Regions from separate parts of the Blastococcus sp. SYSU DS0539 genome, predicted to be linked through region 1. Evidence: riboswitches for the same ligand, from Rfam matches in the RefSeq annotation. Region 1 holds a riboswitch; each other region holds the start of a gene.
What was found. Region 1 has a riboswitch for cyclic di-AMP ahead of ACI790_RS11550 (LysM peptidoglycan-binding domain-containing protein). Riboswitches for the same ligand answer to the same signal wherever they lie in the genome.

Region 1 (5,449 bases):
CGAACAGGACCGCACCGACGAGCTCGAGCACCGGGGGCCGGACCGCGACAGGTCCGGGGCCGACCAGGTCCCGCACCCGGACCTCCGCCGGCCACGGGAAGCGGCCGGCGGCCCGGTTCACCAGGTGGCCGACCGGGATCCCGGCGATGGCCGCCACGAGGGCGACGGCGGTACCGCTCACCGGCGCACTGCTCCCATGCCGGCCACGATGACACGGCGCCGGCGCGGCGCCCTGCACCGCCGCGCCACTCCGGGCTCCTCCCCACCCCTTAGGGTCGCCGGCGTGCGCTGCGATCGCGGGCTCCGGTGAGCACCGGCCCCGGGCTCGCCCGCCGGCTGGGCACCACCGACGCCGTCGTCATCGGGCTGGGCTCGATGATCGGCGCCGGGATCTTCGCCGCCTTCACCCCGGCGGCCCGCGCCGCCGGAGCCGGGCTGCTGATCGGCCTGGCCCTGGCGGCGGTGGTGGCCTACTGCAACGCGACCGCCTCCGCGCAGCTGGCCGCGCAGTACCCGCAGGCCGGCGGCAGCTACCTCTACGGCCGGGAGCGGCTGGGGCCGTGGTGGGGGTTCCTCGCCGGCTGGGCGTTCGTCGTGGGCAAGACCGCCAGTTGCGCGGCCATGGCGCTGACCTTCGCCGCGTACGCCGTTCCGCAGCCCTGGGAGCGCCCGGTGGCGGTCGCCGCCGTCGTCGCGCTCGTGGCGGTCAACTACCACGGGGTGACGCGGACGGCCAGGCTCACCCGCGTCGTGGTCGCCGTCGTGCTGGCCGCGCTCGCCGTGGCGGTCCTCGCCGCGCTGGCCGCCGGCACCGCGGACCCGGCCCGGCTCACCGGCTGGGCCGACGGACCGTACGGCTGGTACGGGGTCCTGCAGTCCGCCGGGCTGCTCTTCTTCGCCTTCGCCGGCTACGCCCGGATCGCCACGATGGGCGAGGAGGTCCGGGAGCCGGCCCGCACCATCCCCCGCGCCATCCCCGTCGCGCTGGGCATCGCCGTCGCCGTCTACGCCTCCGTCGCGGTCACGCTGCTGTTCGTCCTCGGGCCCGCCGGGATCGCCGGCACGGCGACCCCGCTCGCCGACGCCGTCGCCGCCGGGAGCTGGGACTGGGCCTCGCCGGTCGTCCCGATCGGGGCGGCCGCCGCCGCGCTCGGGGCGCTGCTGGGGCTGGTCGCCGGGGTGGGCCGGACGACCCTGGCGATGGCGCGGACCGGAGACCTCCCCCGCCCGCTGGCCGCGGTGCACCCGCGGCACCGGGTGCCGCACCGGGCGGAGGTGGCGCTCGGGGCGGTGGTCTGCGTGCTCGTGCTGACGGTCGACCTGCGCGCGGTGATCGGGTTCTCGTCGTTCGGCGTGCTGCTGTACTACGTCGTCGCCAACCTCGCGGCCTTCACCCAGCCGGCCGAGCACCGGCGCTGGCCCCGGGCGCTCCAGGCAGCCGGGGTCGCCGGGTGCCTGGTGCTGGCGGCCACCCTGCCGTGGCCGTCGGTGGTGGCCGGCGCGGTGACCCTCGCCGTGGGGGCCGGGCTGCGCGCCCTCCGGCTCCGCCGCTCGCCTGCCGAGGGCGCGGCCGACCACCGTGCGTAGTGGCCGCCGGTGGCCCACACTGCCGAAGGTGACCGTCGACGAGCACACCGCCTCCCGCACCGCTGCGACGGGGTCCTACCAGGGGCACGGGGTGCACGCCGCCCCGGGGGTGCACGAGTACGCCGTCGAACTGGCCCGGCGCGTGCTGCCCGAGGGCGGCCGGATCCTCGAGGTCGGTGCCGGGTGCGGCGCGCTGGCCTGCCGGCTGCGGGACGCCGGCTTCGACGTCGTGCCGACCGACCTCGACCCGCCGCACGACTGGATCCACCGGCTCGACCTGGACCACCCGGAGTGGACCGACGAGACCCGGGGCCCCTTCGACCTCGTCGTGTGCGTGGAGACGCTGGAGCACGTGGAGAACCCCCGGCAGGTGCTGCGCTCGATCAGGTCGCTGCTCCGGCCCGGCGACCGGCTGCTGCTGAGCACGCCGAACATCACGCACCCGCACTCGCGGCTGAAGATGTTCCTGCGGGGGGCGCCGTTCATCTTCGGACCGGGGCACTACCACCAGCCCGGCCACATCTCGATCCTCCCCGACTGGATGCTGACCGAGCACGTCCGGCTGGCGGGGTTCGGGGACATCCGGGTGACGACCGGGGGCAGCACCTGGTTCGCGGGGCCGCGCCGCCTGGTCCACCGGGTCGAGATGGCGCTGCTGTGGGTGCTCGGGGTGCGGCTGCGGGCCGATTCGGGCGAGGGCATCTGCACCTTCGTCACCGCTGTCGCCGTCTGACCGCCGGCCAGCCCCGCGGAGACGGCTGAGCGCCCCCTGCCCGGACCCGGGCAGGGGGCGCTCGCCGTCAGCGGTGGGCTCGGTGGTCGGTCACCCGGCCGGCGCGAAGGCGACGTGCGGGTGGTCCATGTGGTTGGCCGTGGCCGAGCCGCGGTCCTCCATGGCCTGCCACGTCCAGCCCGTCCACGGACCGGCGATCCGCTGCTGCCAGATCACGTAGTCGACGCCGAACCGGCCCGCGTTGTCGATCGCGTACTGGGCAACGGCGTCGCCCTTGGCCGCGTCGGCGTAGACCATGAAGTCGGCCGCGCGGCCCGCCGTGGGGCTGTGGCCGGGGCGGGTGAGCACCGTCGAGACGCCGAACTGCTCGGCGACCTCCTGGACGGCGGGGCGGACGTGCGCGTCCCACTGCGCGTAGGCCTCCGAGGTCGGAGCCGGGACGGGCCGGTCCGATCGGCTGGCGCGCTCGGGAGCCGCCGCGCCGGCGCCGCCGATGGTGAGCACCTGACCGACGCGCAGGACGTTCGGGTCGGCGCCGATCGTGTCGAGGTTGGCCTCGTGGATGCTGCGCCACGTGGTGCCGTGGTCGGCCGCGAGCCGGCTGAGGGTGTCACCGGAGCGAACGGTGTGCTCGCCGGTGTGGGCCGCCGCGGGCCCGATGGCCCCCAGGGTGACGGCCGAGGCCGCCGCGAGGACGACGGCCGGGTAGGCCACGGCCCTCACGGCGCGGTTGCGGGTGGAGCGGGATCGACCCGTGGTGCGGGAGCTGATGCGCATGGCGTGGTGAGCCTCTCGCCGCCTGCGGAGTTAGCTGTCGGGTTCGGGCGAGAGCTGCCCGGCCGCAGGACGCGGCTTCACCCCGAGGTCCCGGAGGGCCGTCGAACGGTGGGTCCCCCGCGCCTGCCCGTCGTGTCGACGCCTCCGGTGGCCGTGGGCAGGTTCGGCGGGCGGCCATCCGGGCCCGCCGATCGGCGGACGGGAGGAACGGTATGCAGGCCGGACGCCCCCCAGGAGATCGTTCCCGACCTTTCTGCGGACCCTCCGCGCGGACGCACGCGGAGTCACGAACCGAAAGCACAGCGCCCGGTTTGACCCGATCGGGTGAGCGTGCCGCCGCACCACCGGCCGGCATCCGCGCCGCGAGCCTGCCCGGGGGACGACGGACGAGTCGGCCTGTACGCCGGGTTCTGTCCACGGGCGCCTTGCGGCCTCCCGATGGGCGGTCATCCATCTAGGCCTGCCGTTGCCGGCAGGCTCCAGCGGTCTACCCGCAGGCTCGGGCGGGCCGCCCTCGAACGCCTGCGCGAAACGGCGGCGGACCGCCGTTCCTTCTTGACCTAGCTCCGGGTGGGGTTTACCGAGCCACGCCGGTCACCCGGCGTGCTGGTGGTCTCTTACACCACCGTTTCACCCTTACCAGCGCACGCGCTGGCGGTCTGTTTTCTGTGGCACTGTCCCGCGGGTCACCCCGGGTCGCCGTTAACGACCACCCTGCCCTGTGGAGCCCGGACGTTCCTCGGCGACGGGATCTCCCCCGCCGACGCGACCGCCCAGCCGACTCGTCCGTCGTGCCCGCGAGTCTAGGGGGTGGTCATCCCCAGTAGAGCGTGAAGCCCACCCGGCGGCCGCCGTCCTCGGTCAGCGTCGCCATGTCGATCTGCTGCCGCGCCTGCTCCTCGACCGGCTCGTCCGACAGCGCCTCGAGGTACCGCCGGTGCTCGGTGAGCGAGGCGACCGCGGCCGCCACTCCCCCGCTGACGTCCATCGCGTGCGGGGGCTCGCCGCCCATGTGCTGGACCGCCACGTACTGCACGCCGGTCCACCGCTCCTCCGCGAGGTCCGGGAAGATCCACTCGTTCGCCGCGTCGGCGACCGCGTCGAGCACCGACCGGGTCAGCGCCCGGTGGTCGGGTGAGTTCAACGCGATCGGGCTGACGCCGGGCGCCGTCCAGCTGTCCCCGCCGTGCAGGGTGACCACCAGCTCGGGGCGGTGCCGCCGGATGCCGGCCGCCAGCTCGCGGCGCAGCTCCGGGCCGGCCACGAGCACGCCGTCGCGCTGGTCCAGGAACTCCACCTCGGTCACCCCGACGACGGCGGCCGACGCGCGCTCCTCCTCCTCGCGCAGCGGGCCGGCCTCGGCCGGCGGCATGCCGGCGATCCCCGCCTCGCCCCGGGTGGCCAGCAGGTAGTGCACCTCCTTGCCCGCCGACGTCCACACGGCGACGGCGGCGGCGAGGCCGTACTCGATGTCGTCGGGGTGGGCGGCGACGACCAGGGCGCGCTGCCAGTCGTCGGGCATCGGAGCTGTCGGCATGGCCCGAGTCTGCCGCGACCGCGGACCGCACGCTGCGGTCGCGGACCTCGCGACGCAGCGGGAGGCCGGCGACTCTCCGGCGAGGACGGCGGGTCAGCCGCCCCGGGCCACCCGGAGCGCGGCCCGCAGCATCGGCAACTGGAAGGGGATCCGCGCCGCCGCCACCGTCAGCCCGACGGGCGAGCGCCGGGTGGCCCGAAGGGTCTGCAGGTGCGCCGGCAGCACCCCGACCAGCAGCCCCACCGCCGCCCAGCCACCGGCACGCCGGGTCGCGGGCACCGCGAGCAGCGCCGCGGTCGCCAGCTCGACGACCCCGCTGCCGATCACCCACGGCCGGGCCGGTCCCAGCTCCGGCGGGATCATCCAGTCGTAGACCTGCGGCCGCACCAGGTGGAACACCCCGGCCCCGGTCATCCCGGCGGCCATTCCCAGTGCTCGCGCCTCTGCCCGCATGGGCTCACCGTAGGGTCACCCGTCGTGTCCGGTGCCGACCTGTTCATCGCGGCCGGCGTCGCGTTCCTGGCCGGCGTCGTGAACTCCATCGCCGGCGGTGGATCGCTGATCCTCTTCCCGACCCTCGTGGCGCTGGGGCTGGGCTCGGTGGCGGCCAACGTCACGAACTCGCTGGCCCAGTGGCCGGGCTACCTCGGCGGCGTGGCCGGCTTCCGCCCGGAGTACGCCGGCCAGCGCCGGCGGCTGATCCGGTTCTCGGCGGTCGCGGTCGCCGGCGGGCTGGTGGGCAGCGTCCTGCTCCTCACCACGCCGTCTGAGGCCTTCGACCTCGTCGTCCCGGTGCTCGTGCTCATGGCCAGCCT
Region 2 (5,449 bases), on a different contig from region 1:
CTGAACCCCGCTGTCGCCGGGAAGGCACACTGGACCGGTGCAGCCACCCCCCTCCCGACCGTTCCCGCAGGTCCGCGGCGTGGTCCGGCTGCTGAACACCGCCGGCGGCCGGGTGCTGTGCCTCGCCGGGGAGGTCGACGACGCCGTCGTCGACGCGTTCCTCACCCGCTACGGACGGGAACCGGTGCGGATCGACGCAGTCGACGCCGGATCGGTGACCGGCCTGTCGCCCGCGGGCCGGCAGCTGCTGGCCGACCACCTCGACGCCGCCGTGGCGCGGACGGGCTCCCCGCTGCCGCTGCTCCGGTCGCCCGCGCTGGCCGGCTCCTCGCTCTCCACGGGGCCCGACTGACCGGGCGGGCGGAGCCGGTCGGGAGGAGGGCACCGGGCTCTCGTACCGTCCGAGCATGATCGACCTCCCCCTCCACCGCGCCGGGCAGGCGCGCGACGACTTCACGCGGACCACCGCGTGAGCACCGGCACCGTCCTCGTCACCGGCGCGAGCTCCGGCCTGGGCGAGGAGATGGCCCGCCAGTTCGCGGGGCTGGGGTACGACCTGGCCCTGTGCGCCCGGCGCACGGACCGCCTCGACGACCTGGCCGCCGAGATCCGCTCGGCCACCGGCCGACGGGTGGAGACGGCGGCGCTCGACGTCACCGACGCCGCGGCGGTCCCGGCCGTCTTCGCCCGGTTCGCCGGGTCGTTCGGCACGATCGACCGGGTCGTCGTGAACGCCGGCCTCGGTAAGGGCGCCCCCCTGGGCACCGGCCGGGCCGACGTCAACCGCGAGACCGCCATGACCAACTTCGTCGGCGCGCTCGCGCAGATCGAGGCGGCCCTGGAGATCTTCCGCCGCCAGCAGCACGGGCACCTGGTGCTGATCTCGTCGATGTCGGCGCTGCGCGGCATGCGGAGGTCCATGACGACCTACGCCGCCACCAAGGCCGGCGTCGCCTCGATCGCCGAGGGGCTGCGCTCGGAGCGCATCCCCGGCCTGGACGTGTCGGTCGTCCACCCCGGCTACATCCGCTCGGAGATGAACCAGCACGTGCAGCAGCGGACCCGGTTCATGGTCGACACCCCGACCGGCGTGCGCGCCATGGTCGCGGCGATCGAGGCCCGGCGGCGGAGCGCCTACGTGCCTGCCTGGCCCTGGGTGCCGATCGGCCTGGCCATGCGGGTGCTGCCACTCTCGGTCGTCCGGAGGCTGACCTGACGACGTCCGGGACCCACCCGGCCCCGGGCCCGACGGGGCCCGGGGCACCGGCGGTCAGCCCTGGTAGTTGACGTGCACGTGGTCGTAGTGGTTGGCCGTGGCGCTCCCGCGGTTCTCCATCGCCTGCCAGGAGCCACCCGGTGACGACAGCATCCGCTGCTGCCAGATCAGGTAGTCCACGCCGAGCTCGGCCCAGTGCGCCCGGTGGTAGGCGACGATCGCGTCCCCGAGTGCCGCGTTGGACATGACCATGTAGTCGAGCGCCAGGCCGGACGGGTGGCCACCCGGGTCGGCCGCGCTGGGGCGGGTACCGCCGAGGGTGATGCCGGCCGCGCCGGGCACGTTGCTGACCACGGCGTCGGCCGCGGCCTGCACCTGCGGGCGGTGGCTCCCGGCGGTGTTGCTGATGCGCGCGACCGCCGAGCCGGCCACCGAGGCGGCGGCAGAGGCGGCGGCCGGGGCCTGCTGGCGCGGGCTCGCGGCCGCGGGGGCTGCGGGCGCGGCGGCGGCTGCCGCGGCGGCGGCGGCGGCGGCGGCGGCTGCCGCGGCCTCCTCCTCCGCCTTGGCCTTCGCCTCGGCCTCGGCGCGGGCGGCGGCCTCCGCCTCGGCCTGCTGCCGGTCGAGCTCGGCCTGGTCGGCGGCGGCCTGGGCCTGCTGGGCCGCGGCCTGCTCGGCGTCGCGGGTGCTGCGGCTGGCGGCGAGGTCCTGCAGCGGCGCCAGGTCTTCGGTCACGTCGATCGGACCGGACTGGGCGCTGAGCCCCAGTTCCTGGGCGACGCTGACCGACTGCGGCGGATCGGCCTCGGCCTGCGCGGCCGGGTTCACACCGACGAGGGCGTTGACCAGAACCGCGCCGGCGGCGGCGACGCCCAGGTACAGGGCGGGGCGGCGGACGGCCGTGGGCGGCCGGCGGCGGCCGGAGGTGGTGGTGCGGGGGTTCATGGGTGGCGGTGCTCCGAGGGGGTCACGCGGCCGGCCGGAGAGCGGGCCGCGACGGGATGCGGGCAGCAGGGCGCGGGCGTCGGGCCGGCCGGACGGACCACCGGGAGACGGCGAGGAGCCGGTCGAGCGGGAAGTGCTCGGAGGTGGGGGCCGGCAGGCCGGACGCCGGGTGCGCGGACGATCAGGTCCGCGGGCCGACCCGGATGCGGCGGTGCCGGGTGGCGCCAGGACGTGCGGCGGTGCAAGGGCGCGCCATGCGGCGGCTCTCCGTTTCTTCCGTTGCCGCCTACCGGGTTAGCTGACGGATTCGGGCGTGGAAGTCGCCCTACCCGCGCCGCGACGTGCTCGGCGCGCGATTCACCCCAGTGCTGCGGTGGGTCCCCGGCTCACCCGCGGCACGATGGCAGCGGGCGACTCGGCGGCGTCCGACCGAACTCCCCGGATGGGGACGTGGCGACCGGGCGGACCTGGCCACGGTAGCCGCCGTTATGCATACGTGACAAACGGCTGCGGGTTATTTCCCGTGCGTGAGGTGTGTCGCAGACCGGCCGCCGGCCCGTCGGCGGTGTAGCGGCCGTGCCGGGTCAGCCGGCGTCCGCCCACGACCGGACGACGGCGACGTCGAGCGGGAAGTCGACCGGAAAGGTGCCGAACAGCAGGCGCCCGGCGGTCGACGCCGCGGCCCGCACCGCCTCCACCACGTCGTCGGCGAGCTCCTCGGGGGCGTGGACGACGGCCTCGTCGTGCAGGAAGAACGCCAGGTGTGGCCGCCTCTCCAGCGGACCGTCGCCGCCCAGCCGCCACAGCCGGTTGCGCAGGTCGGCCAGCCAGCACAGCGCCCACTCCGCGCCGGTGCCCTGGACCACGAAGTTGCGGGTGAACCGACCCCAGGCGCGGCGGGCCCGGTCGCGCTCCTCCCGCGAGCCCGGCTGCTCCGCGGGCTCGCCGAGGTCCACCGCGCGCTGCGCCCACGCCCCGCTGGGCGGCGGCGATCCCCTGCCCAGCAGGGTGTGCACCACCTCGCCCCGCTCCCCCGCCCGGGCGGCTTCCTCGACCAGCCCGATGGCGCGCGGGTAGCGGCGGGCCAGCCGGGGCATCATCCGGCCGCTCTCGCCGCGGGTGCCGCCGTACATCGCCCCCAGGATGCCGAGCTTGGCCTCCGCCCGGGTGGCCACCGCCCCGCCGGCGACCATGCCCTCGTAGAGGTCTGTGGCGCGGGCCGCCTCGGCCATCGCGGTGTCGGCGCTCATCCCGGCGAGCACCCGGGGCTCCAGCTGGGCCACGTCCGCGACGACGAACCGCCAGCCGTCGTCCGCCACCGCCGCCGGGCGGATGACCGTGGGCACCGACAGCGCGCCCCCGCCGTTCGACGCCCACCGCCCGGTGACGACCCCGCCGGGCAGGAAGGATGAGCGGAACCGCCCCGCCCGGGCCCAGGTCTCCAGCCAGCTCCAGCCGTTGGCGGTGAGCAGTCGCATCAGCTTCTTGTACTCGAGCAGGAACGGGACGGCCGCGTGGTCCACCTGCTCCAGGGTCCACGAGCGGGTGTCGGCCACCGGGAGACCGGCCCGCTGGAGCGCCCGCAGCAGCTCGGCGGGCGAGTCGGGGTTGAGCCCGGGGGCGCCCAGCGCCGCGCGGATCTCCACCAGCAGCCGCTCGAGCACCGCCGGGCGCCCACCGGCCACCGGGCGCGGCCCGAGCAGCCCGGTCAGCAGGCGCTCGTGCACGTCGGCCCGCCAGGGGAGACCGGTGTGCGTCATCTCGGCGGCCACCAGGGCACCGGAGGACTCCGCGGCCAGCAGCAGCGCGAGCCGGTTCCGCTGCGGCGAGGCGGCCAGGGCCGCCTGCTGCCGCCGGTGCTCCGCCGCTGGGTCGAGCAGGTCGGCCGGGTCGGCGGGCGGGAAGAGCGCCGGGTCGGCCGCGGCGACCGGCTGCAGCGCGTCCCAGCCGGCGGTGTCCGGACCGGCGAGCAGCTCCTGGTCGGCGAACGGGGTCCGCCGCAGGATGGCGTGGGTCAGCCGCAGGTCGGTGCAGCGCTCCACCCGCACCCCGGCCGCCAGGAGCGCCGGGTACCAGCGCGTGGTGTCGTCCCACACCCAGCGGACGGGCTCGGCTGCGGCCTCCCGCTCCCCGACCAGCGCGGGGAGGTCGTCGGCCGCGACGCGGGTGACCGCCGCCGTCGCCCCGTCGGCGGCGAGCGCCGCGGCCTCCACCGCGGACCCGCGGCGCCGGAGCGCGACCAGCTGCACCCCCGCAGTCTGGCCGACGTCACCGACGCCGCCCGGGAACGGGCCCTAGCCGAGCAGCCGGCGCAGGCAGCGGGCCGGCGCGGTGAGGACGGCCCGGGCGACGTGCACTCCCAGCCGGAGGAGATCGGCGTAGTCGGGCGGCCGCACGGGCGCCGGGCCGGCCGGTGCGGCGGGCGCCGGCCGTGCGGACGGCGGGCGGCTCGGCGACGGCCGGGGCGACCCTGTCCCCGGGGACGGCACCTCCGGAGACCCGGTCTCCGGGGCCGGTGCGTCCGGCAGCAGGAGGTCGACCGCCGACCGCCGGCGCGGGCCGCGCAGCGAGTCGAACGACGGGATGCTCGGGGCGGCCGGGGACTCCTCCTCGGCCGACGCGGACCCCGCGTCGGCCGCAGCCGGGGCGGCGGCGGGGGTGCCCGGGCCGCCCGCCCCGGGCAGGCGCGTGGGCGGTTCGGGGACGACGGCCCGGATGGCGGCGACCATGCCCGGGCCCAGTCCGGCGATCGCGCTCAGCTCGCGCCGGGTGAGCGCGGCCAGCGCCGCGACGTCGGTGATCCCGGCGCGGGTCAACGCGGTCACGGCGCGCCCGGGCAGGCCGAGGCCCTCGATGGTGGCCACGGGGTCGTCCGGCGAGCTGATCGGCATGTTCGCCAACCCTAGCCACGCCGGTCCGGGGCCGCCGACGCCGCTGCTCAGCGCGCGGTCACCTCGTAGGTGTGGCCGGCGGCGCGCAGCCGCTCGACGAGCACCTCGCCCATCGCCGTGGCCGGCGTGAGGGAGCCGGCCCGGTCGGGCAGCCGGTCGCCGTCGAGCGCCAGCGCGAGGGCGCTCTCGCCGAGCATCACCGCCGTCGCCGCGTACCCCGGATCCCCCTGCCCGGCCGCGGTCGCCCGGTACCGGCGGCCGTCCTCGGTCCCGGCCTCGACGACCATGCGGAACCAGCCCTTCTCCCGGACCGACTCGCTCGGGCCGCTGCCGGGAGCCGGCAGCACGCGGTCCAGCAGGGCACGGGTGGGCCCGAACCCCATCGCCGCCAGGGTGCCGG
Region 3 (5,449 bases), on a different contig from region 1:
CGACGAAGAGGTCGACCCGGCGGGCGGGCCCGTGGCGGTGCACCTGGTCGACGAGGGCCTCCAGCGGGGCGAGACCCATGCCGCCGGCCACCAGGAGCAGGTCGCGGTCGGAGCCGTCGCCGAGCGTCAGGTCACCGAGCGGGGGGCCGAGGTTCATCAGGTCGCCCACCTCGGTGCTGCGCACCAGCGCGGTGCTCACCGGGCCGCCGGGGCGGGCCTTGACGTGCAGGTCGAGCGTGCCGTCGTCCCGCGGCGCGTTGGCGGGGGAGTAGTAGCGCCAGAGCCGGGGACGCCGGTCGATCTCCAGCGAGAGCGACTGCCCGGCCAGGTAGTCCACCGGCGCCTCGGGGCGCACCCGCAGCACGGCTACGTCGACGGCGCGCCGCTCGTGGTGCACGACCTCGGCCCGCCAGGTCGCGGGGTGGTCGGCGGACTCCTCGGCGCCCTGGATCATCACCGAGGCGACGAGCTCGTAGGCCTCGGTCCAGGTGCGGGCGCGGTGCTCGTCCCACTCGTCGTCGAAGTGCTCGAGCGTCGCCAGCAGGCTCGGCATGACCGCCGGGTAGTGCGCCGGGAGCGTGCCGAACTTGCGGTGGTCGTAGCCGAGCTGCTTGAGGATGGGCACCAGGCCCTCGAGGTCGTCGACGTTCGAGACGACCTCGCCGAGGGCGTGGAAGAACCGGTCCCGCTGGTGGGCCATGGAGACGGGGAACATCGCCCGCGTCTCGGGGTGGCTCAGGAACAGGTGCGAGTAGAAGTACAGCGGGGCCTCGTCGCCCGTCGCCGCGGCCTTCGCGAAACTGGCCCGCATCGCGGCGGTGTCCATGCGTGCCCCCTCGCGGCGTGGTCCGTCCGGCTGCGCGAGCGCCGACGTCGGCTCCGGTCTGCGAGCACGCCTGCGCGCTCGGGTCTGCCCCTTCCCCGGCTCGGCCGCCCCCACACGGAGGCAGCCGATGTTTCTGCCCGGGCCGGTCAGCCCGGCGACGCCGCGACCGCGGCGGGGCGGGGCGCCTCGCGCGGCATGACCAGGCCCCCGACCAGGCCGGCCGCGAGGACGGCGGTGCTCACCCCGAACGCCACCTGGAAGGAGGCCACGTCGGTGAGCCAGCCGGCCACCAACGGGCCGGCGATCGCCCCCAGGTCGGCCGACATCTGGAACACCGCCACGACCCGCCCACCCCGCCCGGCGCTCATGTCGCCGACGAGCGCGGCCGGGGCGCTGGCCAGCAGCGAGGCGGCCAGCCCGAAGACCGCCATCGAGAGCAGGAAGGCCCAGATCACCGGCGGCAGGACGAGCACCGCCATGGCGGCGGTGGCCAGTGCGGCGCCGACGACCAGCGACGGCCGCCGTCCCCAGCCGTCCACCAGCCGGCCGGACCGCAGCAGGCCCAGCGCCTGGGCCACCGACCCGACCAGCAGGCCGGCGCCCGCCCAGGCGACGGTCCGGCCGAGCTCCTCGGTGACGTACAGCGGCACCAGCGAGTTGCGGACGCCGAACAGCACCCAGCCGACGCCGAAGTTCGCCACGAGCGCGGCGAGGTACACCCGCGAGCGCAGCGCCGTGCTCAGGGGCATCGGCCCGGCGGCGAGGTCGGGGGAGGCGACGTCCCCCGCCTCGGGGGCCGCCGGGTCCGGCTCGGCCGAGCGCAGCATGAGCACGCCGACGCCGCCGGCCACGAGCAGGAACCCGGCGTAGAGGAAGAACGGCAGCCGGGGCGAGAGCTCGGCCAGCAGCCCGCCGGCCGCGGGCCCGGCGATGCCGCCCAGGATGAAGCCGCCCTGCCAGGTGGCGGCCGCCCGGCCCCGGTGCGACGGCGGGGCGACGCGCAGCAGCAGGGAGAGGGCGGCCACGGTGAACATGGCGCTGCCGACGCCGCCGGCCGCGCGCAGCCCGAGGAACAGCGGGAAGGAGCCGGCCAGCCCCGCCGCACCGGTGGAGACGGCGACGATGACCAGACCGGCGGCGAGCACCAGCCGCTCGCCGAACCGCTCGACCAGCGTGCCGCCGCTGAAGGCGGAGACGAACCGGAAGAACGCGAAGGCGCTCACCGCCAGCCCGACCGCCGTGGTCCCGACGCCGAAGGAGCGGGCGAAGAGCGGGATGGCCGGCGCGACGATGCCGAAGCCCAGCGCCACGACGAAGGCGATGACCGCCAGGACCCTGACCTCGCGGGGAAGCTCTCCCCGTGTCCCGACCCGCACGGAACGCGATGGTCGCACGCCCGGCCGGGGAGCCCCCGGGCAGGCGGCGGCGCGCGGGGCGGTCACCCGCCCCGCGCGCCGGGGAGAACTAGCCCGCGATCCGCCGGGCGCTGTTGTAGCCGCCCATCGAGTCGACCGAGGCCACCTTCACCGGGACGCCGGACGTCGCGGCGTGCACCATCTGCCCGTTCCCGATGTAGATGCCGACGTGGCTGACCGGGCTGTAGAAGAACACCAGGTCCCCGGGCTGCAGGGCCGACCGGGACACCGGGGTGCCCATGGTCGACTGCATCCGGCTCGAGTGCGGCACGGAGATGCCGGCCGCGGCGTAGGCGTACTGGACCAGGCCGGAGCAGTCGAAGGCGTTCGGTCCGGCGGCGGCCCACACGTAGGGGTCGCCCACCTGGGCCAGGGCCGTGTTCACCGCGGTCTGGGCCGCACCGCTCCCGCCGGCCACCGGCGCCGGGGGTGCCGGCGCCGCGGCGGCCGGAGCCGGGGCGGGAGCCGGAGCAGGAGCAGCGGCGGCGGGGGCCGAGGCGCGCGGCGCGGCCGGGGCGGGGGCCGCCGCGGCCGGCGCCTGCTGCGCGTCCGCCGGCTCCTGGGCCGCCGCCTCATGCGCGGCGGCCTCCTCGGCGGCGTGCCGCTCCGCGGCGGCGCGCGAGGCCCGCTGCTCCTCCTCGGTGAGGCGCTCGTACTGGGCCTGGTAGTCGGCGATCTGCTGGTCCAGGCGCGCCCGCTCGGCGGTCACCCGGTCGACGTGGGCCTGGGCGTCCTTCGCCGCCTGCTCGGCCGAGGCCTGCGCCCGGTCGGCGTCCTCGCCGGCCCGGCGCGCCTGGCCGAGCACGCCGTTGTTGTGCTCGGCGATCGTGTCGAGCAGGCCGACCCGGTCGACGAGGTCGCCGGCCGACTCGCTGGTGAGCATGGCCTCGAGCGTGCCGAGCCCGTCGCCGGTGTAGGCGCTGCGCGCCACGGTGCGGACCCGGTCCTGGGCCTCCGCCAGCGCGTCCTGCGCGGCGGCGAGCTCCTCGGCCGCGCGGTCGGCCGCCTGCTGGGTCGCCTTGAGCTGCTCCCGGGTCTCGTTGAACCGCTCGGTGAGCACCTCCAGGTCGTGCGCGCGCTCGGCGATCAGCTGCGCGGCGTCCTGGGAGGTGGCCGGCCGCTCGGGGGTGGCGAACGCGGGGAGGGGCGTCAGTGCGACGCCGCCGGCGGCCACGAGGGCCAGCAGGGCCCGACGGCCGGTGATCCGGCGGTGGGCAGGGCTGAGCGAACTCGCCATGTGCGGCGGGTCTTCCTTTCTTCCACGGCCGCCTACCGGGTTAGCTGACGGGTTCGGGCGGGAAGACGCCCGGCGTCCGGCGCCCCCGGAGGGCCGTCGGTCGCTTCACCCCGGGACTGCGATGGGTCCCCGGTCCTGGTGCCGGCTGGTGCCGGCGGGTGGTTCGGCGGCGTCCGGGCGGCTGTCACCGGTTGAGCGACGGACGGGTCCGTCCGGACGAGCTCACGCTAGGTGCCGAACCCGGCTCCCACCATCCGCCCGGACGACTTCGTCCGGAACTTTCACGGCAGTCCATACGAATGCTCACATGCGGTTACCGACATGCCGCAGTTTCCGCCGTGATCGCGTCGGATGCGGCGGGGATCACGGTGGCCGGCTCCAGCCGCTCCCGCCCCGTGGACAGCGAGACGACGTCGCCGACCACCCAGACGGCGGGGGGCCGGATGCCGGCGGCGGCCAGCGCCACGGGCAGCTCGGCGAGCGTCGTCCGCAACGACCGCTGGGTGGCGGTGGAGCCGTCGGCCACCACCGCGACCGGGGTCTCCGGGGACCTGCCGTGCTCGACGAGCGCCGCGGCGATGGCGGGGGCGGTCTCCACGCCCATGAGCACCACGAGGGTGCCGCGCAGCCGGCCCAGCGCCGGCCAGTCGACCAGCGACTGCGGGTGGCCCGGCGGCAGGTGGCCGGAGACCACGACGAACTCGTGGGTCAGGCCGCGGTGGGTGACCGGGATGCCGGCGAGGGCGGGCACCGCGACGGCGCTGGTGATGCCGGGGACGACCTCGACCGGCACGCCGGCGGCCGTGCACGCCTGCAGCTCCTCCATGCCCCGGCCGAAGACGAACGGGTCGCCGCCCTTGAGCCGCACCACCCGCTTGCCGGCCTGCGCGTGCTCCACCAGCAGCGCGTTGATCCGTTCCTGCGCCATGAACCGGCCGCGCGGGAGCTTGGACGCGTCGATCACCTCGGCGCCCGGGGCGAGAGAGCTGAGCAGCGACCGGGGGGCCAGGTGGTCGACCAGCACGACGTCGGCCTCCGCGAGCGCCTGCCGGCCGCGCACCGTGATCAGCCCGGGGTCGCCCGGGCCGCCTCCCACGAGCACCACGCTCCCGGCGCCGCCGTCCGGGCCGGGCGAGCGGACGGGTGGCGTCCCGTCGCCGAGCGGCAGCGCCGCGCTGGCCAACGCCGGGTCGTCCGCCCGGGTGCAGAAGACGCGGGCCCGCTCCGCCTCCGCCGCGACCGCCGCGTCCACCGCGGGATCGCCGGTTGCGGCCAGGGCGAACCACGCGCCGTCGAGGTCGCCGTCGGTCCGGGGCCGCCGCTGCCAGTTGACCGCGCCGGTGGCTGCCAGCGACGCCAGGGCCGGGGTGACCGCGGGGGCGACGACGGTGACCAGCGCGCCCGCTGCCAGGAGGCCGGCGACGCCGCGGTGCGCCGCCGCGCCGCCGCCCACGACGACCACCCGGCGGCCCGCCAGCCGGAGCCCCACCGGGTGCAGCACCTCGCCGGCGCGATCGGTGGTCACGGTTCCTCCTCGGTGGTCGGGGTCGGGACGGGGCAGCGCGTCGCCGTCGCCGGGCGGGCGACGGCGACCGTCACCCGGCCGTGCACCGTCTTGCCGACGACGAGGACGCCTCCCCGGAGCAGGGCGGCCGCCTCGGCCACCGAGGGCGTGCCGACGCGGTCCGCGACGGCTGCCGACGGGGACGGCACCCGCACCGCGGCCAGGTCCGCCGCCGGGTGGCCGGTGAGCGCCCAGCCGCGCTGGGCGGCGGCCGCCACCAGGCCCGGCTCGGCCGCCCGGGTGTCCACGGTGGCCAGCCGCACCGGACCGGGGACCGGCGGGAGGACGGCGTCCACCGCGGCCAGCACCTCGGCGGCGCTCACCCCCGACGTCAGCCCGACGCCGACCGTCCTCACGTCGGCACCCCCGGCCGGTCGGGGAGCGCGGCGAGCAGCCCGGCGGCGTCC
Region 4 (5,449 bases), on a different contig from region 1:
TCAGCCATGGAGCGGCACGCTATGCCTCTCCGTGCCCGCCGACGAGACGGACGGCGACGTCGCGACCTCGGGTTTCCCGTCCCGAGGGCTGGGCACGGCTCGGGGCATGGCGACGGAAGACGCGCACCGATGAGCGTCCGGAGCGTCCTCGAGCGCGCGGTCGGCGCCGTCGGGCGGTGGCAGATGCTCGATGCGCCCGGCTACCAGGTCGAGCACGGGATCTCGCTGACATTCCTGCTCGCCGGCCGGTACGCCCGCCCGCTGCAGGACCTCCTGCACGGCGTCTGGCTGGGGCATCCGGTGCACCCGTTCCTCGTCGCCGTGCCGATCGGGTCCTGGAGCGCGGCGGCGCTGCTCGACGGGCTCGACGCGACCGGCCGCGGCGGGCCGGGCGCCGGGCAGGCGGCGCGCACGGTCGTCGGAGTGGGGATCGCGGGTGCGGTGGGCGCCGCCGCGACCGGGCTGACCGACTGGCAGCACGCCCACGACGAGGCCCGCCGCGTCGGCCTGGTGCACGCGGCCCTCAACAGCACCGCGCTGGCGCTCTACGCCTGGTCGTTCGCCGACCGCGGCCGCGGCCGCGCGGTGCGGGCCCGGGTGACCGCCGCCGCCGGCTACACCGTCGTCCTGGCCAGCGGCTACCTCGGCGGCGTCCTCTCCTACCGGCACCGGCTCGGCGTCGACCACGCCGGAGGCAGCCGATCGCCGCGCACGTTCACCCAGGTCGCGCGGCTCGCCGACCTCCCGGACGGCGAGCCGTTCGCCGTCGACGCCGATGGCGTCCCGGTGGTGCTGGTCCGCACCGACGGCGCGGTCCGCGCGGTCGGCGGGCGCTGCCCGCACATGGGTGGCCCGCTGGGGGAGGGCTGGCTGCACCGCGACGAGCTCGTCTGCCCGTGGCACGGCTCCCGGTTCGACCTCGACACCGGGTCCCCGGCCCAGGGCCCGTCCACCGCACCGCTGCCCTGCTACGACACCCGCGTCCGCGACGGCGCGGTCGAGGTCCGGCGGCGGGCCCGGTGGCGCAGCCCGACGGCGATCACCACGGCCGAGGAGGCATCCCGATGAAGGCCGACGAGGTCCTGATCGCGCACCACGACGTGCTGCGCGGGCTGCTCCGCGAGCTGGCGGAGAGCCCCGCTGCGGACGTCGACCGGCGCGAGGAGCTCCGCGACCGCTTCCTCCGCGAGATCGAGATCCACGCCCAGATCGAGGACGAGCTGTTCTACCCCGCCGTCCCCGACGTCTCCCCGCTGCTGGCCCTCGCGCACGCCGAGCACCGGCAGATCGACGACCAGGTCGCCACCGTCATGCGGATGGACGTCACCGATCCGGAGTTCGCCACCGAGGTGCGCATGCTGGAGAAGACGGTGCGCCACCACACGATGGAGGAGGAGCAGCGGATGTTCCCCCAGTCGCACGCCCTCGGCGAGGAGCGCCTCGAGCAGCTCGGCGATCAGCTGCGCGCGCGGCAGCAGGAGCTGGCCGAGTCCGGCGGCATGCGGCTCATGGTGCGGCTGAAGCGGGCGACCCTCCGCTCCCGATAGCGGTGCGGACGGTGCCCGGTCGTGCGCGCACGACCGGGCACCGTCCGCAGCCGGGATCAGACGACGCGGCGGGCGGTGTTGTAGCCCCACATCGAGTCGACCGGGACGACCGCCACCGGCTGGCCGAAGGTCGACGAGTGCACCATCAGCCCGTCGCCGATGTACATGCCGACGTGGCCCACCGGGTCGTAGAAGAAGATCAGGTCACCGGGCTGCAGGTTCGCCCGGTCGACGTGGACGCCCGCCGTCGCCTGGACCCGCGAGGTCCGCGGGATCTCCACGCCCGCGGCCTGGTAGGCCGACCAGGTCAGACCCGAGCAGTCGTAACCGCCGGGGCCGGTGCCGCCCCAGACGTAGGGCTTGCCCTGCTGGGCGAGCGCGGTCTCCACCGCGACCTGGGCGGCGTGCGTCGGTGCGGCGACCGGGGCGACGGTCACGGTGACCGCACCGCCGGTGTCACCCGCGCCGGCGGCGGCAGCGGGCAGCGGGGAGAGGGCGATGCCCGCTCCGGTGACGAGGGCGAGCGCCGCCCCGCGGAGGGACCGGCGGGTGATCGAGGACGTGCGAGTAGTCGTCATGGACGACGGGTTCTCCTGTTCTCCGACAACCGCCTACCGGGTTAGCTGACGGGTTCGGGCGGGGAACTCGCCCGGCGCTCCCGGGCATGCCGGACGCGCTTCACCCCAGTGCTGCGGTGGGTCCCCGGTCCAGGCGGCGGGATGTGCTCCGACGCCCGGTTCGGCGGTGTCCGCGCGGGTGTCACCGGGGGTGGTGACGACGGGAGCCCGGGCGGACCGGCGACGACGCTAGGCATGTCACGGAAAGGTCACAAAGCGGGCCGCACGGCGTCTGCGCGGCTCCGGCGGGAGGACGACGGAGCCCGGCCGGAACCGCGACTCGCGAGCGGACCTCGGCTGATCCCGGTATGGCGTCCGGCTGTGCTCCGGCCGATCCTCACACCGCGCGATCACCCGCTTACTTCGCGGTTCGCGGCATGCCTGCACTCTCCGTCCACGATCGCGTGCGATCCGGATCCCCGGCGACCGGCCTGGTGACCGTCGCCGCGACCCGTCGGAACCGCGTGCGAGCATCGCCGGGTGGCCCGTCTGCTGATCGCCAACCGCGGCGAGATCGCCGTCCGCATCGCCCGCGCGGCGGCCGCGGAGGGGATGACGTCGGTCGCCGTCACGGCCGCCGACGAGCCCGGCGCCCCGCACCTCGCCGCCGCCGATGAGACGCACCTCCTCCCCGGCAGCGGCCCCGCCGCGCACCTCGACGCCGCGGCGGTCGCGCAGGCCGCCCGCGCCGCCGGCTGCGAGCTGATCCACCCCGGCTACGGCTTCCTCTCCGAGGACCCGGCGCTGCCGCGGGCCGCCGAGGACGCCGGCGGGAGGCTGACCGTCGTCGGCCCCGGCGCCGCCGTCCTGGCGACGCTCGGCGACAAGGTGCTCGCCCGCGAGGCCGCCGAGGCCGCCGGCGTCCCGGTTCCGCGGGGCACCAGCGACGCCACGACCGAGAGGGTCGCCGGCCTGCTCGACGCCACCGGCGCGGTGATGCTCAAGGCGCGGTTCGGCGGCGGCGGCCGGGCCACCCGAATCCTCCGCCGGGGCGACGACGTCACCGCCGCCTTCGCGCAGGTCGCCGACGAGGCCCGCGTCGCCTTCGGCACCGATGCGCTGCTCGCCGAGGAACTGGTCGAGGGCGCCCGGCACGTCGAGGTCCAGGTGCTCGGCGACGCCGGCGCCGACGTCGTCGTCCTCGGGGACCGGGACTGCTCGCTGCAGCGCCGCCGGCAGAAGGTCGTCGAGATCGCCCCGGCGCCGAACCTGCCCGGTGCGGTCCGGAAGCAGCTGCACGACGCCGCGGCGGCGCTCGCCCGGCACGTCGGCCTCCGCGGGCTGGCCACCGTCGAGTTCCTCGTCCCGGCCGGCGACCCCGGGCGGTTCGTCTTCCTCGAGTGCAACCCGCGCCTGCAGGTGGAGCACACCGTCACCGAGGAGGTTCTGGGCCTGGACCTGGTGCGGTTGCAGCTGCGCGTCGCGGCCGGCGCCACCCTCGCCGACCTCGGGCTCGCCGACGGCCCGCCCCGCGCCGTCGGGTGCGCCGTCCAGGCCCGGGTCAACGCCGAGACACTGACCGCCGACGGCGCCGTCGTCCCCTCCGCGGGCACGATCGGGTCGCTCACCCTGCCCGGCGGCCCCGGCGTGCGCGTCGACACCGCCGCCCGGCCGGGCACCGAGGTCAGCCCGCGCTACGACCCGCTGCTCGCCAAGGTGGTCGTGCACGAGCGGCTCGGCGGGCTCGTCGAGGCGCTGGCGCACCTGCACCGCGCACTGGCCGAGGTCGAGGTCCGCGGCGTCGCCACCAACACCGGCTTCCTGCGGGCGCTGCTCACCCACCCCGAGGTCACCGGGGCCACCACCACGTTCGTCGACGACCACCTCGCCGAGCTCGCGCCGGCCGCCACGGCGCCCATCGAGGAGGCCGGCGGGCAGCAGGGGCTCCGCGCTCCCGTCCCCGGCACGGTCGTCGCGATCGAGGCCGGGCCCGGCGCGACGGTCGAGCCCGGCGGAGCGGTCGTCGTGCTCGAGGCGATGAAGATGGAGCACGTCGTCGCGCTGCCGGCCGGGGGCACCGTCCGGCGGGTCGCGGTGCGCGTCGGCGAGACCGTCCGCGAGGGGCAGCTGCTCGCCGACGTCGAGCACGCCGCATCCGGCGAGGAGGAGCAGCTCCGCGAGCTGGACCTCGACGCCGACCGCCCCGACCTCGCCGAGGTCCGCCGCCGCCACGAGATCGGTTTGGACGCCCACCGCACCGAGGCGGTCGCCAAGCGGCACGCCCAGGGCCGGCGCACCGCCCGGGAGAACCTCGCCGACCTCGTCGACCCGGGCAGCTTCCTCGAGTACGGGCCGCTGGTCTTCGCCGCCCAGGAGCGCCGCCGCAGCCGCGAGGAGCTCCAGGAGCGCACCCCCGCCGACGGCGTCGTCGGCGGGCTGGCCGACGTCAACGGCGACCTGGTCGGCCGCGAGAACAGTGCGGCGGTCGTCGTCTCCTACGACTACACCGTGCTCGCCGGCACCCAGGGCATGCGCGGCCACCTGAAGAAGGACCGGCTGTTCGAGCTGGCCGAGCAGCGCCGGCTGCCCGTCGTGCTCTTCGCCGAGGGCGGGGGCGGGCGCCCCGGCGACGTCGACCTCCCGCTCGTCTCCGCGCTCGACACCATGGCCTTCGCGCTCTTTGGCAAGCTGTCCGGCCTGGTGCCGACCGTCGGCATCGCCAGCGGCCGCTGCTTCGCCGGCAACGCCGCGCTGCTCGGCACCTGCGACGTCGTCATCGCCACCGAGGACGCGAACATCGGCATGGGCGGCCCGGCGATGATCGAGGGCGGCGGGCTGGGCGTCGTCGCGCCCGAGGAGATCGGCCCGATCGACGTCCAGCACGCCAACGGGGTGGTCGACATCCGGGTCGCCGACGACGCCGCCGCCGTCGCCGCGGCGCGGCAGTACCTCTCCTACTTCCAGGGCCCGGTCGCCGGCTGGGCCGCCCCCGACCAGCGCGCGCTGCGCCACCTCGTCCCGGAGAACCGCAAGCGGGTCTACGACATGCGCGCCGTGCTGCACGCGCTGGCCGACGAGGGCTCGGTGCTCGAGCTCCGCGACGGCTGGGGCGCCGGCATGATCACTGCGCTGGCCCGGGTGGAGGGCGCGCCGCTCGGCGTCGTCGCCAACGTGCCGACCCACCTCGGCGGGGCCATCGACGCCGACGCCGCCGACAAGGCCGCCCGCTTCCTCCAGCTGTGCGACGCCCACGGGCTGCCGGTCGTGTTCCTCTGCGACACCCCGGGCTTCATGGTCGGCCCCGAGTCGGAGAAGACGGCCACGGTCCGGCACTTCTCCCGGCTG

Region 2: linked by a shared signal. The riboswitch ahead of ACI790_RS09965 (hypothetical protein) and the one ahead of ACI790_RS11550 (LysM peptidoglycan-binding domain-containing protein) in region 1 are both predicted to bind cyclic di-AMP.
Region 3: linked by a shared signal. The riboswitch ahead of ACI790_RS10155 (NlpC/P60 family protein) and the one ahead of ACI790_RS11550 (LysM peptidoglycan-binding domain-containing protein) in region 1 are both predicted to bind cyclic di-AMP.
Region 4: linked by a shared signal. The riboswitch ahead of ACI790_RS01295 (C40 family peptidase) and the one ahead of ACI790_RS11550 (LysM peptidoglycan-binding domain-containing protein) in region 1 are both predicted to bind cyclic di-AMP.

Annotation. Positions count from the first base shown of each region.
Region 1 is NZ_JBJHAF010000008.1:48,681-54,129, reverse strand. Features, by position in the region: gene ACI790_RS11565 (prepilin peptidase) at 1-181, opposite strand, end outside; gene ACI790_RS11560 (APC family permease) at 307-1,587, shown strand; gene ACI790_RS11555 (class I SAM-dependent methyltransferase) at 1,616-2,320, shown strand; gene ACI790_RS11550 (LysM peptidoglycan-binding domain-containing protein) at 2,411-3,034, opposite strand; cyclic di-AMP (ydaO/yuaA leader) riboswitch at 3,122-3,218, opposite strand; RNA gene rnpB (RNase P RNA component class A) at 3,481-3,882, opposite strand; gene ACI790_RS11540 (PIG-L deacetylase family protein) at 3,912-4,634, opposite strand; gene ACI790_RS11535 (DoxX family protein) at 4,728-5,087, opposite strand; gene ACI790_RS11530 (sulfite exporter TauE/SafE family protein) at 5,112-5,449, shown strand, end outside.
Region 2 is NZ_JBJHAF010000006.1:170,303-175,751, forward strand. Features, by position in the region: gene ACI790_RS09955 (hypothetical protein) at 38-352, shown strand; gene ACI790_RS09960 (SDR family oxidoreductase) at 470-1,216, shown strand; gene ACI790_RS09965 (hypothetical protein) at 1,271-2,158, opposite strand; cyclic di-AMP (ydaO/yuaA leader) riboswitch at 2,427-2,574, opposite strand; gene ACI790_RS09970 (bifunctional 3'-5' exonuclease/DNA polymerase) at 2,743-4,407, opposite strand; gene ACI790_RS09975 (DNA-directed RNA polymerase subunit alpha C-terminal domain-containing protein) at 4,453-5,049, opposite strand; gene ACI790_RS09980 (saccharopine dehydrogenase family protein) at 5,097-5,449, opposite strand, start outside.
Region 3 is NZ_JBJHAF010000006.1:208,594-214,042, reverse strand. Features, by position in the region: gene ACI790_RS10165 (globin domain-containing protein) at 1-826, opposite strand, end outside; gene ACI790_RS10160 (MFS transporter) at 973-2,202, opposite strand; gene ACI790_RS10155 (NlpC/P60 family protein) at 2,291-3,478, opposite strand; cyclic di-AMP (ydaO/yuaA leader) riboswitch at 3,493-3,645, opposite strand; gene cobA (uroporphyrinogen-III C-methyltransferase) at 3,792-5,003, opposite strand; gene ACI790_RS10145 (cobalamin biosynthesis protein) at 5,000-5,398, opposite strand; gene ACI790_RS10140 (energy-coupling factor ABC transporter ATP-binding protein) at 5,395-5,449, opposite strand, start outside.
Region 4 is NZ_JBJHAF010000001.1:291,567-297,015, forward strand. Features, by position in the region: gene ACI790_RS01280 (SMP-30/gluconolactonase/LRE family protein) at 1-8, opposite strand, end outside; gene ACI790_RS01285 (Rieske 2Fe-2S domain-containing protein) at 130-1,068, shown strand; gene ACI790_RS01290 (hemerythrin domain-containing protein) at 1,065-1,547, shown strand; gene ACI790_RS01295 (C40 family peptidase) at 1,604-2,125, opposite strand; cyclic di-AMP (ydaO/yuaA leader) riboswitch at 2,141-2,274, opposite strand; gene ACI790_RS01300 (carboxyl transferase domain-containing protein) at 2,645-5,449, shown strand, end outside.